2 regions of the Chitinophaga horti genome follow, and region 2 is predicted to be linked to the other one. Evidence: riboswitches for the same ligand, from Rfam matches in the RefSeq annotation. Region 2 holds a riboswitch; the other holds the start of a gene.
The links. Region 2 has a riboswitch for cobalamin ahead of MKQ68_RS11615 (TonB-dependent receptor). Riboswitches for the same ligand answer to the same signal wherever they lie in the genome.
Positions count from the first base shown of each region.

Region 1: linked by a shared signal. The riboswitch ahead of MKQ68_RS15700 (ribonucleoside-diphosphate reductase small subunit) and the one ahead of MKQ68_RS11615 (TonB-dependent receptor) in region 2 are both predicted to bind cobalamin.

Region 1 is NZ_CP107006.1:3,894,744-3,899,550, reverse strand. Features, by position in the region: gene MKQ68_RS15705 (ribonucleoside-diphosphate reductase subunit alpha) at 1-706, opposite strand, end outside; gene MKQ68_RS15700 (ribonucleoside-diphosphate reductase small subunit) at 768-1,739, opposite strand; cobalamin riboswitch at 1,860-2,072, opposite strand; gene MKQ68_RS15695 (hypothetical protein) at 2,296-3,849, opposite strand; gene leuC (3-isopropylmalate dehydratase large subunit) at 4,032-4,807, shown strand, end outside.
Region 2 is NZ_CP107006.1:2,876,399-2,881,205, forward strand. Features, by position in the region: gene MKQ68_RS11600 (SusC/RagA family TonB-linked outer membrane protein) at 1-414, opposite strand, end outside; gene MKQ68_RS11605 (FecR family protein) at 675-1,823, opposite strand; gene MKQ68_RS11610 (RNA polymerase sigma factor) at 1,911-2,498, opposite strand; cobalamin riboswitch at 2,566-2,773, shown strand; gene MKQ68_RS11615 (TonB-dependent receptor) at 2,912-4,807, shown strand, end outside.

The sequences.
Region 1 (4,807 bases), 1.0 Mb from region 2:
TCAGCGTATCGTAAATACCATCGATGCTGTCGCCCTGCATGGTGAGCAGGAAGCAGGATGACATTTGTGGTTTAGGTGTACCTGCGTTGAAGAGAGTAGGCGTGGCGTGTGTGAACCAGCGCTCGCTCATCAGGTGATAAGTTTTGATGGCAGATTCGATATCCTCTTTGTGAATACCAACGGCTACACGCATAAACATGTGCTGCGGGCGTTCTGCGATCTTGCCATCAATTTTCAACAGGTAAGAGCGCTCCAGTGTTTTAAAACCGAAGTAATCGAAACCGAAGTCACGGTCATAAATGATCGTGGAGTCGAGGATCTCCGCATTCTTCCTGATGATTTCGTATACGTCGTCCGCGATGAGTGCGGCAGATTTACCGGTTTTAGGATCAAGGTATTCGTAAAGATTTTTTACCGTCTTCGAGAATGACTTGATGGTATTTTTATGCAGGTTGCTCACCGCGATGCGGGAAGCCAGCAGTGCATAGTCTGGGTGTTTGGTGGTGAGCGATGCAGCTGTTTCAGCAGCAAGGTTGTCGAGTTCACTGGTGGTTACGCCATCGTATAAACCCTGGATCACTTTCTTTGCCACGTCGATAGAATCAACGTACTCCGGCGCCAGGCCGTAGCAAAGCTTCTCTACGCGTGCAGTGATTTTGTCAAATTTTACGGTCTCTTTTTTACCGTCTCTTTTTATAACAAACATTTGCTCGAATTTATTGGGTGGTTAATAGTAGTCTTGTTTGATGTATCCGGTGATATATGTCCTAGAAGTCTTCGTCAAGGCTGAATGTCTGGGAATCTTTGCCGCCCATTACACCCGCTTTCTGATAATCGCCTACACGTTTTTCGAAGAAATTCGTTTTACCCTGCAGGGAAATCATTTCCATGAAGTCGAACGGATTCGCGGTGTTAAACATTTTAGCGGCGCCCAGTTCGCTCAGCCACCTGTCGGCTACGAACTCGATATATTGTTTCATCAGTTCTGCGTTCATACCGATCAGTGCAACCGGCAGTGCTTCTGTGATAAATTCTTTTTCGATTGCAACAGCGTCGCCAATGATTTCCTGGATCTGTTTTTCGCTGATCTTACCTTCCAGCATGCTAAAGAGCAGGCAGGCAAATTCGCAATGCAGACCTTCGTCGCGGCTGATCAACTCGTTGGAGAAGGTCAGGCCTGGCATGAGGCCGCGTTTTTTCAACCAGAAAATAGAGCAGAAGGAACCGCTGAAGAAGATACCTTCTACGGCAGCAAAGGCTACCAGTCTTTCTGCAAAAGTGCCATTCTCGATCCAGCGCAATGCCCATTCTGCTTTCTTTTTAACGGCAGGAACGGTTTCAATAGCGTGGAACAGGCGATCTTTTTCTACCGGATCCTTTACATAAGTATCGATCAGCAGGGCATAGGTTTCAGAGTGGATGTTTTCCATCATGATCTGGAAACCGTAGAAGCAACGTGCTTCCGGAATTTGTACTTCGCTCATGAAGTTTACTGCCAGGTTCTCGTTCACAATCCCGTCGCTCGCAGCAAAGAAAGCCAGTACGTGGCTGATGAAGTGGCGCTCACCATCGTTAAGAGCCGCCCAGTCTTTCAGGTCGCCGCTGAGGTCAATTTCCTCGGCCGTCCAAAAGCTGGCTTCATGCCTTTTATACATTTCCCACACTTTGGGATAATTAATTGGTAGCAGCACAAACCTGTCCTTGTTCTCCTTTAAAAGGATTTCATTCTCATTGTTCATCAATCAGTGTTTTATATGGTCTGTAATGTGCGATAACTAAGTCGATACGACGGCAGATAACTTTTCCGGCAGTCACCGGTGGAGGTTACTTTCGCCAATACCTTATTACGCGAAGGCTTTGACAAATCTGTTGGTTTGGCAGGTTTCCTGGCTTTCCCATTTACTTCCGGCCTTCCCGTGTTCTACACAGTGGCAAGGGGGAGTGGAAGTAAATCTGAACCGTTTACTGCACGGGCCGGGGAATCACAGTAGCGCGTCTGCTCGTGAATCTCACACGATTCCCTATTAATCATGCCGAAGTGGTCGGCATAAACCAAAACAACAATGTCAAGAACTGTTGCAAATGTAAGAAGTGCTACATGGGTTAATCCCAAAAGTTGCTAACAGGTGTGGAAAAACAATCGTACTTTTTATAAGACTCCCTGTGGTGAACGAAAGACGTTTTCTGGCACTTTTTTTAACATGCAATACACATGTTTTTTTATCAAAAAGTGTGGAGTTGTATACACGAAAATTAGTGATCAAATCTGTGGCTGATCATCAGCGTTTTACACTTTTATATTCTTTTTTCCTTGTTGATGAATTTCCTGCGGATGATGTCCTGTACCGGGATTCCCTCGATTTTACTCTCCAGCCAGGAAATAATATCCAGGTAAAGGAACGAACGTTTTTCATATGGGTTCTGGGAGATGGTTACCAGCTTTTGCTTCAGATCTTTAAACGCTTCGCTCAACGCTTTGGGGTGCGCATACATATTCTTGCGCAAAAACTTTAATATTTCTTCCATCACACTGCTTAAGTCTTTGTTTTTCGCAATGAAGTGATAAACAGACTTGATGAGGTATTCCACCAGGCTGTAATTTTCCAGCTCGTAGTGGGCGATCAGGTGAAGGATACGCGCGAAACACTGGATGTCAGCCCGCAAATTGCCTATCCTTAAATGAATGATCTTATTCAGGTAAACAATGGCGTTGTTGTTATCCCCACTGCCGAAATACAAACAGGCGATCTTATAATAAAAAACGAGCACGCGGTGCTGGTCAACGGTCAGCTGATGCTCGGCGATCTGCGTTTCCAGCTCGGGCACCATCGCCAATCCCTCGGTGAAGGTACCCTCCAGGAAGTGGCGGTTCAACCGTGAGGTATAGCGGTACACGAAGGAGGAGGTGCGGGTGTTTTCGTTAAAGCTGTCCTGGTGTTCGTCGATGTACGACTCAAATGCTGCCAGCGCCTCTGCAAATTTCCCATGGTTCATGGTGTAAAAGTGGGCGGTCAGCAGGTTGTGCATCGCCTTCACGTACATGTCCTGGTCGGTTTTTAACAGGGATGGGTACTCGGTGAAAAGATCAACCCACTTCTGGGTATACCGGTAGTACATGGCAAAGTCCTGTAATATGTAGTAGTACCAGCAATGTGCCTGGTACATGTAGATCTTCTCATAAAAACTCATATTCGGCAACTGCCTGCCGGGCAGGTTCGTCTCGAAGAAACTTTTCATCATCAGCACATCCTTCTCGTCCCGCGCATGACCCAGTTTCAGGTACAGGCCATACATCCGCAGGCTGAGGGTGGATAACTTACTCACATGATTCAGGTGGGCATTGATGTCCTGCGATTCCACACTTAACTCTTCCGCCCGGTTCTCCAGGCTGCGGGTGATGTGCCGCGATTCGATCAGCTTCTCAAATTCGATAATTTCATAGCAAAGCATCACTTCCTCCTGCTCCCGGGCACTAGTCTTGGCCTTAGCCAACAGTTTCAGGCTCTGGGTGTAAAGGCCTTTGTTGTACAGTACACGGGCATAGTCCAGCTGTTCCCGCAGCTCTATCAGCGGGTCCTTTTGCTTGTAAAGCAGCCGCAGGGTGGTGAGCAGGTGTTTATACAGATGGGCTTTAACGTTGGACAGCTGCTGTTTCTTGATGTCGGGTACTTTTTTCAGGATCACCTCCTCATCGTACTCCTTCATCCTGTCCATTACGTTGAACAGCTGGATAAAAAGCACGTCCTCTTTATCGTTGTTTTTATTAAAAGCCAGCTGAAAATTCCGCTTTTCAGCTTTTGTTAAGGTTTTTATTAATATGAAAAGCGCATCGTTAATACTGTTGGGCATCGTTGATTTATGGTTATATCGTACTGTTTTTCAATAATTTAGGTGAATTTAACCTGCTTTGCGGATCGTAAAAGACGCAAATTTAGCCATAGCCTTTTAGTGTTCAGCCGTTAGATTTGAAGGTATAAAATCAGAGGCGAACACAAAAATAAGGAACGCAACAAAACAAAAGTTTATTACGGATGGGAAAAACACTATTTGACAAGATTTGGGACAGCCACGTTGTGAAGAGCAAGGAAGGGCATCCCGACGCCGTTTACATCAACACCCATTTTATACATGAAGTTACCAGCCCCCAGGCATTTGACGGACTAAGGAAACGCAACATCCCGGTGTTTCGTCCGAACAAAACCAGGGCTACCGCCGACCACAACGTACCTACCATCGATCAGCATTTGCCGATTAAAGAAGCATTGAGCCGCCACCAGGTGGAAATGCTGACTAAAAATACAGCGGAGTTTGGCGTAGAACTGTATGGTTTGGGCCACCGCTACCAGGGCATCGTACACGTGATTGGTCCCGAACTGGGTATTACCCTCCCAGGCATGACCATCGTTTGCGGCGACAGCCACACGTCTACCCACGGAGCTTTTGGCGCCATCGCCTTCGGCATTGGTACCTCGGAAGTAGAGCAGGTATTGGCTACCCAGTGCATTTTGCAGTACAAGCCGAAGCGTATGAAGATCGAGGTGACCGGTCAGCTGAAGAACGGCGTACTCTCCAAAGACATCATCCTTTATATCATTTCCAGGATATCTGCTTCCGGCGCTACCGGCTACTTCGTGGAATACGCCGGTGAGGCGATCCGTAGCCTGAGCATGGAAGGCCGTATGACGATCTGTAACATGAGCATCGAAATGGGTGCCCGCGGTGGTCTGATCGCCCCGGACCATGTTACTTTCGATTACATCAAAGGCCGCGAATTCGCTCCGCAAGGCGCTGCCTGGGATGCTGCCCT
Region 2 (4,807 bases):
GCCGGTGGTGAGTCCGCGCAGGCGCACCGAGGCGCCGGGTAAAGGTTCACGATCGTTCGTAAAAACAATACCCGACACCTTCAGTTCGCGGGGTTGCTGTGGCGCAGTAATTGCTTCCACAGGCTTCTCTGAAAGAAAAATGGTTTGTACCGATATGCGGTACTTTAATGGTTGGTTTTTGAGCACTTCGTCGAGGAACGCCGGCAACGGCATATCGCGGGCATCAATGGTTACAGGCGGCCTGTTTTTCAACAGACTTTTGTTATACATCACTACGAAGCCGGCCTGTTTTTTTATGGCAGAAAACACCTTTTCGAGCGGCACCTCCTTTCCTGAGAAGGTAATACGTTGTGAGGCGACTTTGGCTGATACGTGCATGCACAGCACGAGTAAAAGAAAACTGGTTAATCTCATGATCCGCAGCATTTGATGGAGAGGGCGCTGCGTTCCGGCAGATGCGCCGGTATTGCTGCCTGCCCCAGGTAACAGGTACAATGCCCGGCCAGGAGCGTGCGTACGCCACCGCCCTCCAATAACACATTTTTGCATAAATTGCAGTGGTTTTGGTTGAAAAATGTTGTGAGATACAATTTTATACCTGACCCTTATTACACCGGAAGTGACGCCAATCACTTCCGGCTTTTACAGGCCGGTTTACGTCTAAAGTTGTGTTATTACGGTAATATCACCAGCCTCCTGCCAGCTTCCATCCTGAATTTGATCTTTAATTCTTCCAATCCGATAAGTACGCCCGACAAAGGTTCATTGCGGCTCATTTCACCGCCGAGGGTAATGTCAGGCACTTTTCCTTCATATACGATATCGAGGTCGTACCAGCGCGCCAATTCGCGCATCACATCCTCTAATTTCCTGTCCTCAAAATTGAACAAGCCGTTCTTCCAGGCCATCACAGCGTCTACGTGCGCGTTTTGCACCACCTGCAACTGCCCATTACCCAGGTTCGCCTGCTGGCCGGGCCGCAGCACGACCGGTTCGTCATTGCCTGTAACGCTTACCTTGCCATCCAGCAAAGTGGTGCTGGCGATCTTCTCATCCAGGTAGGCTTTTATGTTAAAGCGGGTGCCTAATACTTTTATTTCCGAGGATTGATTTACCTGCACGGTAAATGGTTGCGCATCATTCTTCGCCACTTCGAAATAGGCCTCGCCTGAAACTTCCACGCGGCGTTCTGCGCCTGTAAAAGCAACGGGGAATTTGATCATAGTTGCTGAGTTGAGCCAAACCCTGGTACCGTCTGGCAGCAGTAGCGAAAACTGGCGGCCGCGCGGGGTGTTAACGGTATTGAAACGGACTGCATCCGCTTTACCAGATTGCTCATCGTAGGCCAGCTGCCCTTTCAGTAAACGAATACGGCTACCACCCTGTCGCGCCACTTCTCCGTCGGGCAAACTGTCGAGCAACACTTGTTCGCCGTTATCGAGGGTGAGTATGGCGCCTTCCCTGCCGGGCAACACGTCTTGTATGGTAGTGACGGCCAAATCAGGGGCGGCTTTTTGCGCGGGCTTTAACCAGATATAGGTAGCAGTGCCACCAAGCAACAATATAGCTGCCGCAGCCCAGCCCCATCGCCGCATAAAATGCACCCGGTGTACCGGTGCTACCGGCCGTGGCACAGGTATACGCTCCAGTTCACTGAGCTGTGCCGACAGCCAGTCGTTATCGGCAAAAGCATCCGCCAACTGCCGGTTCGCGGGATGTTCGTCCATCCACAACGACAGCTGTTGCTCCTCTTCGGGCGTAATGCTGCCATCCAGCTTCTTCAGGAGCCACCGCTCCAGCCTATCTATGCGATGTTGGTCCATACAGGTAAAGATGCCGGCCAAAATGACGAGCCTCCATGTATACCACAAGGAAGCTGGCGTTTTAACCAAAGGATCTGAAAAATAATTTTAGAAAGTCTTAAGCAGGAGTAATAATGCGAAGAACCCTTTATCCGACAGGCGGAAGCGCAACAGCTTCAGGGCGCGGGACTTCTGGTTCAGCACCGTTTGAGGAGAAATGCCTAACTGTTCGGCCACTGCCGCGGTAGACATCTTCTTTATAAATAGTAGTTTAAAAACGTTCCCACACTGTTCCGGCAGCCGGTCGATCTCATTAAACACCTCTGCCAGCACCCTGGATTTCAGCATTTCCAAGTCGGCCTTTTCTTCCCCTTCGGGAGACAGGTACAACAGTTCCTGGTGAGAAAGCTCGTGCCGGTCGCGTGCTTTCAGGTAGTTGAAGCAGCTGTTACGCACGCTTACATACAGAAATGACTTGATATCTGATAAGTTATCGAAGTCGGTCCGTTTGTTAAACAGTTTGATCATGCTTTCCTGTGCGATATCTTCCGCCTCTCCCTCGTGTTCAATGATCTGCCGGGCGAAGTATACCAGGCCACGATAGTACTTCTCATACAATGCAGCCGTGCCGGCCCCGGTACCTTCCCTGAAAAGCCGGATCAATTCGATTTCACTATACGGTTGATTGGTCTGCAAAACGTGCGCTGGATTACTTTGGCTGGCAAGCTATAAATAATGCGGGAGAAAACTCAATATTTTTACCTACTTTCACGCCGCAATTGGTTTTTAACGGTGCGTTCAGCCCGTTAAAATTAATAGGGAATCAGGTGCAAATCCTGAGCAGACCCGCTACTGTAAGTTCTGTTGAACACTTCGACATCCTCATTGCCACTGTTTTTGGTATACTAAGAACGGGAAGGCCGTCGAAAGTGAGAACAAGCCAGGAGACCTGCCACTGCAGATAGATTAAAGCCTTCGCGGATGAGGCTTTAATACATGAAACTGAAATGATTTCAGCTGTTTATTGTCGTATCCCATCCAGCCACCTGCTGGGAAATTAACTATTGATGTATATATCAGTTACATCAAAAGCGTTGCTATTAGCGCTTTTGACATCTATTTGTATCAACCTGTACGGGCAGTCTGTCCCGAAGGATACTGCTGCCGTAAAAACGCTTCGTGGAGTTACGATCTACACATCTTCCTATAAAGAAATTATTCCCGCGCAACAACTGCATGGCGAACAGCTTAAAAGCCTGAACAGCTTCTCCGTTGCCGATGCCATCCGGTACTTTGCCGGTGTGCAGGTAAAGGATTACGGCGGTATTGGCGGCCTTAAAACCGTAGATATGCGCAGTATGGGCACCAACCATATGGGCGTGTTTTACGATGGCATACAATTAGGCAATGCGCAAAACGGGCAGATCGACCTGGGCAAGTTCTCGATGGACAATATCGAATCGATCTCCGTGTATAATGGCCAGAAGAGTGAGATCTTTCAACCCGCCAGGGATTATGGATCGTCGGGTACCATCTATCTTCGCAGCCGCAAGCCAGTATTCGATTCTGCACAAAGCACGCACATTAAAGGCGTGTATAAAACCGGCTCGTTCGACCTGGTAAACCCTTCGCTGTTATTCGAGCAAAAGATCACCAGCAACGTGAACGCTTCGTTCAGCGGGGAGTATATAAAGTCATCGGGGCGGTACCCCTTCCGCTACAAACGCGTATTTCATGATTCCAAAGACGTAGCCTGGGACACCACTGCCATCCGGCAGAACGGCGATATTGAAGGCTTGCGCCTCGAGAGCGGCCTGTATGGCAACATTAGCCGCGGCTTCTGGAGTGCTAAAGCATACTTCTATAACGCTGAAAGAGGTATACCCGGCGCCATCGTGAACAACGTCTGGAAACGCTCGCAGCGCCAGTGGGACCGCAACCTCTTCCTGCAGGGATCTTTTCAGAAGAATGTGCTGCCGAAGTACGACATCCAGGTCAACGCCAAGTACGCCAACGATTACATGCGTTACCTGAACCCCGATACGACTTTGATGTACCTGGACAACAACTTCCGGCAGCAGGAATGGTACGCATCCGTGGCGAACAAATACAGCATCACGAAAAAGATCGACATCAACCTTTCTACCGATTTCCAGTATAACACCCTTAGCTCTAACCTAGACGGCTTCGTATTTCCCGAGCGGTTTACGTCCCTGGTCGCACTGGCCGGTGCGGCGGAACTGGGTAAAGTAAAGATGCAGGCCAGTGTGTTAGGCACCTTTATACATGAACGAATTAACCGTGGCAACACCTCCGCCGGTGATGGAGCGGTAGCAGCGCCCGCCAAAAGAGAACTGACGCCTGCGGTGTTCTTCTCCTACAAGCCGTTTACGAAAGCTGACTTCAACATCCGGGCCTTTTATAAAAACATCTTCCGGATGCCGACTTTCAATGACCTCTATTACACCGACATAGGCAACATCGCGCTGGAACCGGAGTACACACATCAATACAACCTTGGGGCCACCTACCAAAAGAGTCTTAAAAACGGCCTGCTGCGCGAATGGAAACTGCAGGCCGACGGCTACTTCAATAAAGTGACCAACAAGATCGTCGCCGTACCAAAGGGCAGCGGCATGTACCGTTGGATGATGATGAACATCGGCACCGTGGAGATCAAAGGTGCGGACGTGGTATCGGATCAGGCCTTCGCGCTGGGGACCGACCTGGTACTGAATGTAAGACTGGCCTACACGTACCAGGTAGCGCAGGACTTTACCCGGCGTAAAAACCCGGAGCTGGAAAAGATCACCTACGGCGGCCAGATCCCCTACATTCCCTGGCATAGCGGCTCGGTGATAACCAGCATCCTGTTCCGCGACTGGCGACTAAACTACAGCTACATCTATGTGGGCGAACGCTATCACAACTCGGCGAATATACCCGAGAACTACGAGCAGCCGTGGTATACGAGCGACCTGTCCGCCTCAAAAGAAATCAAGCTA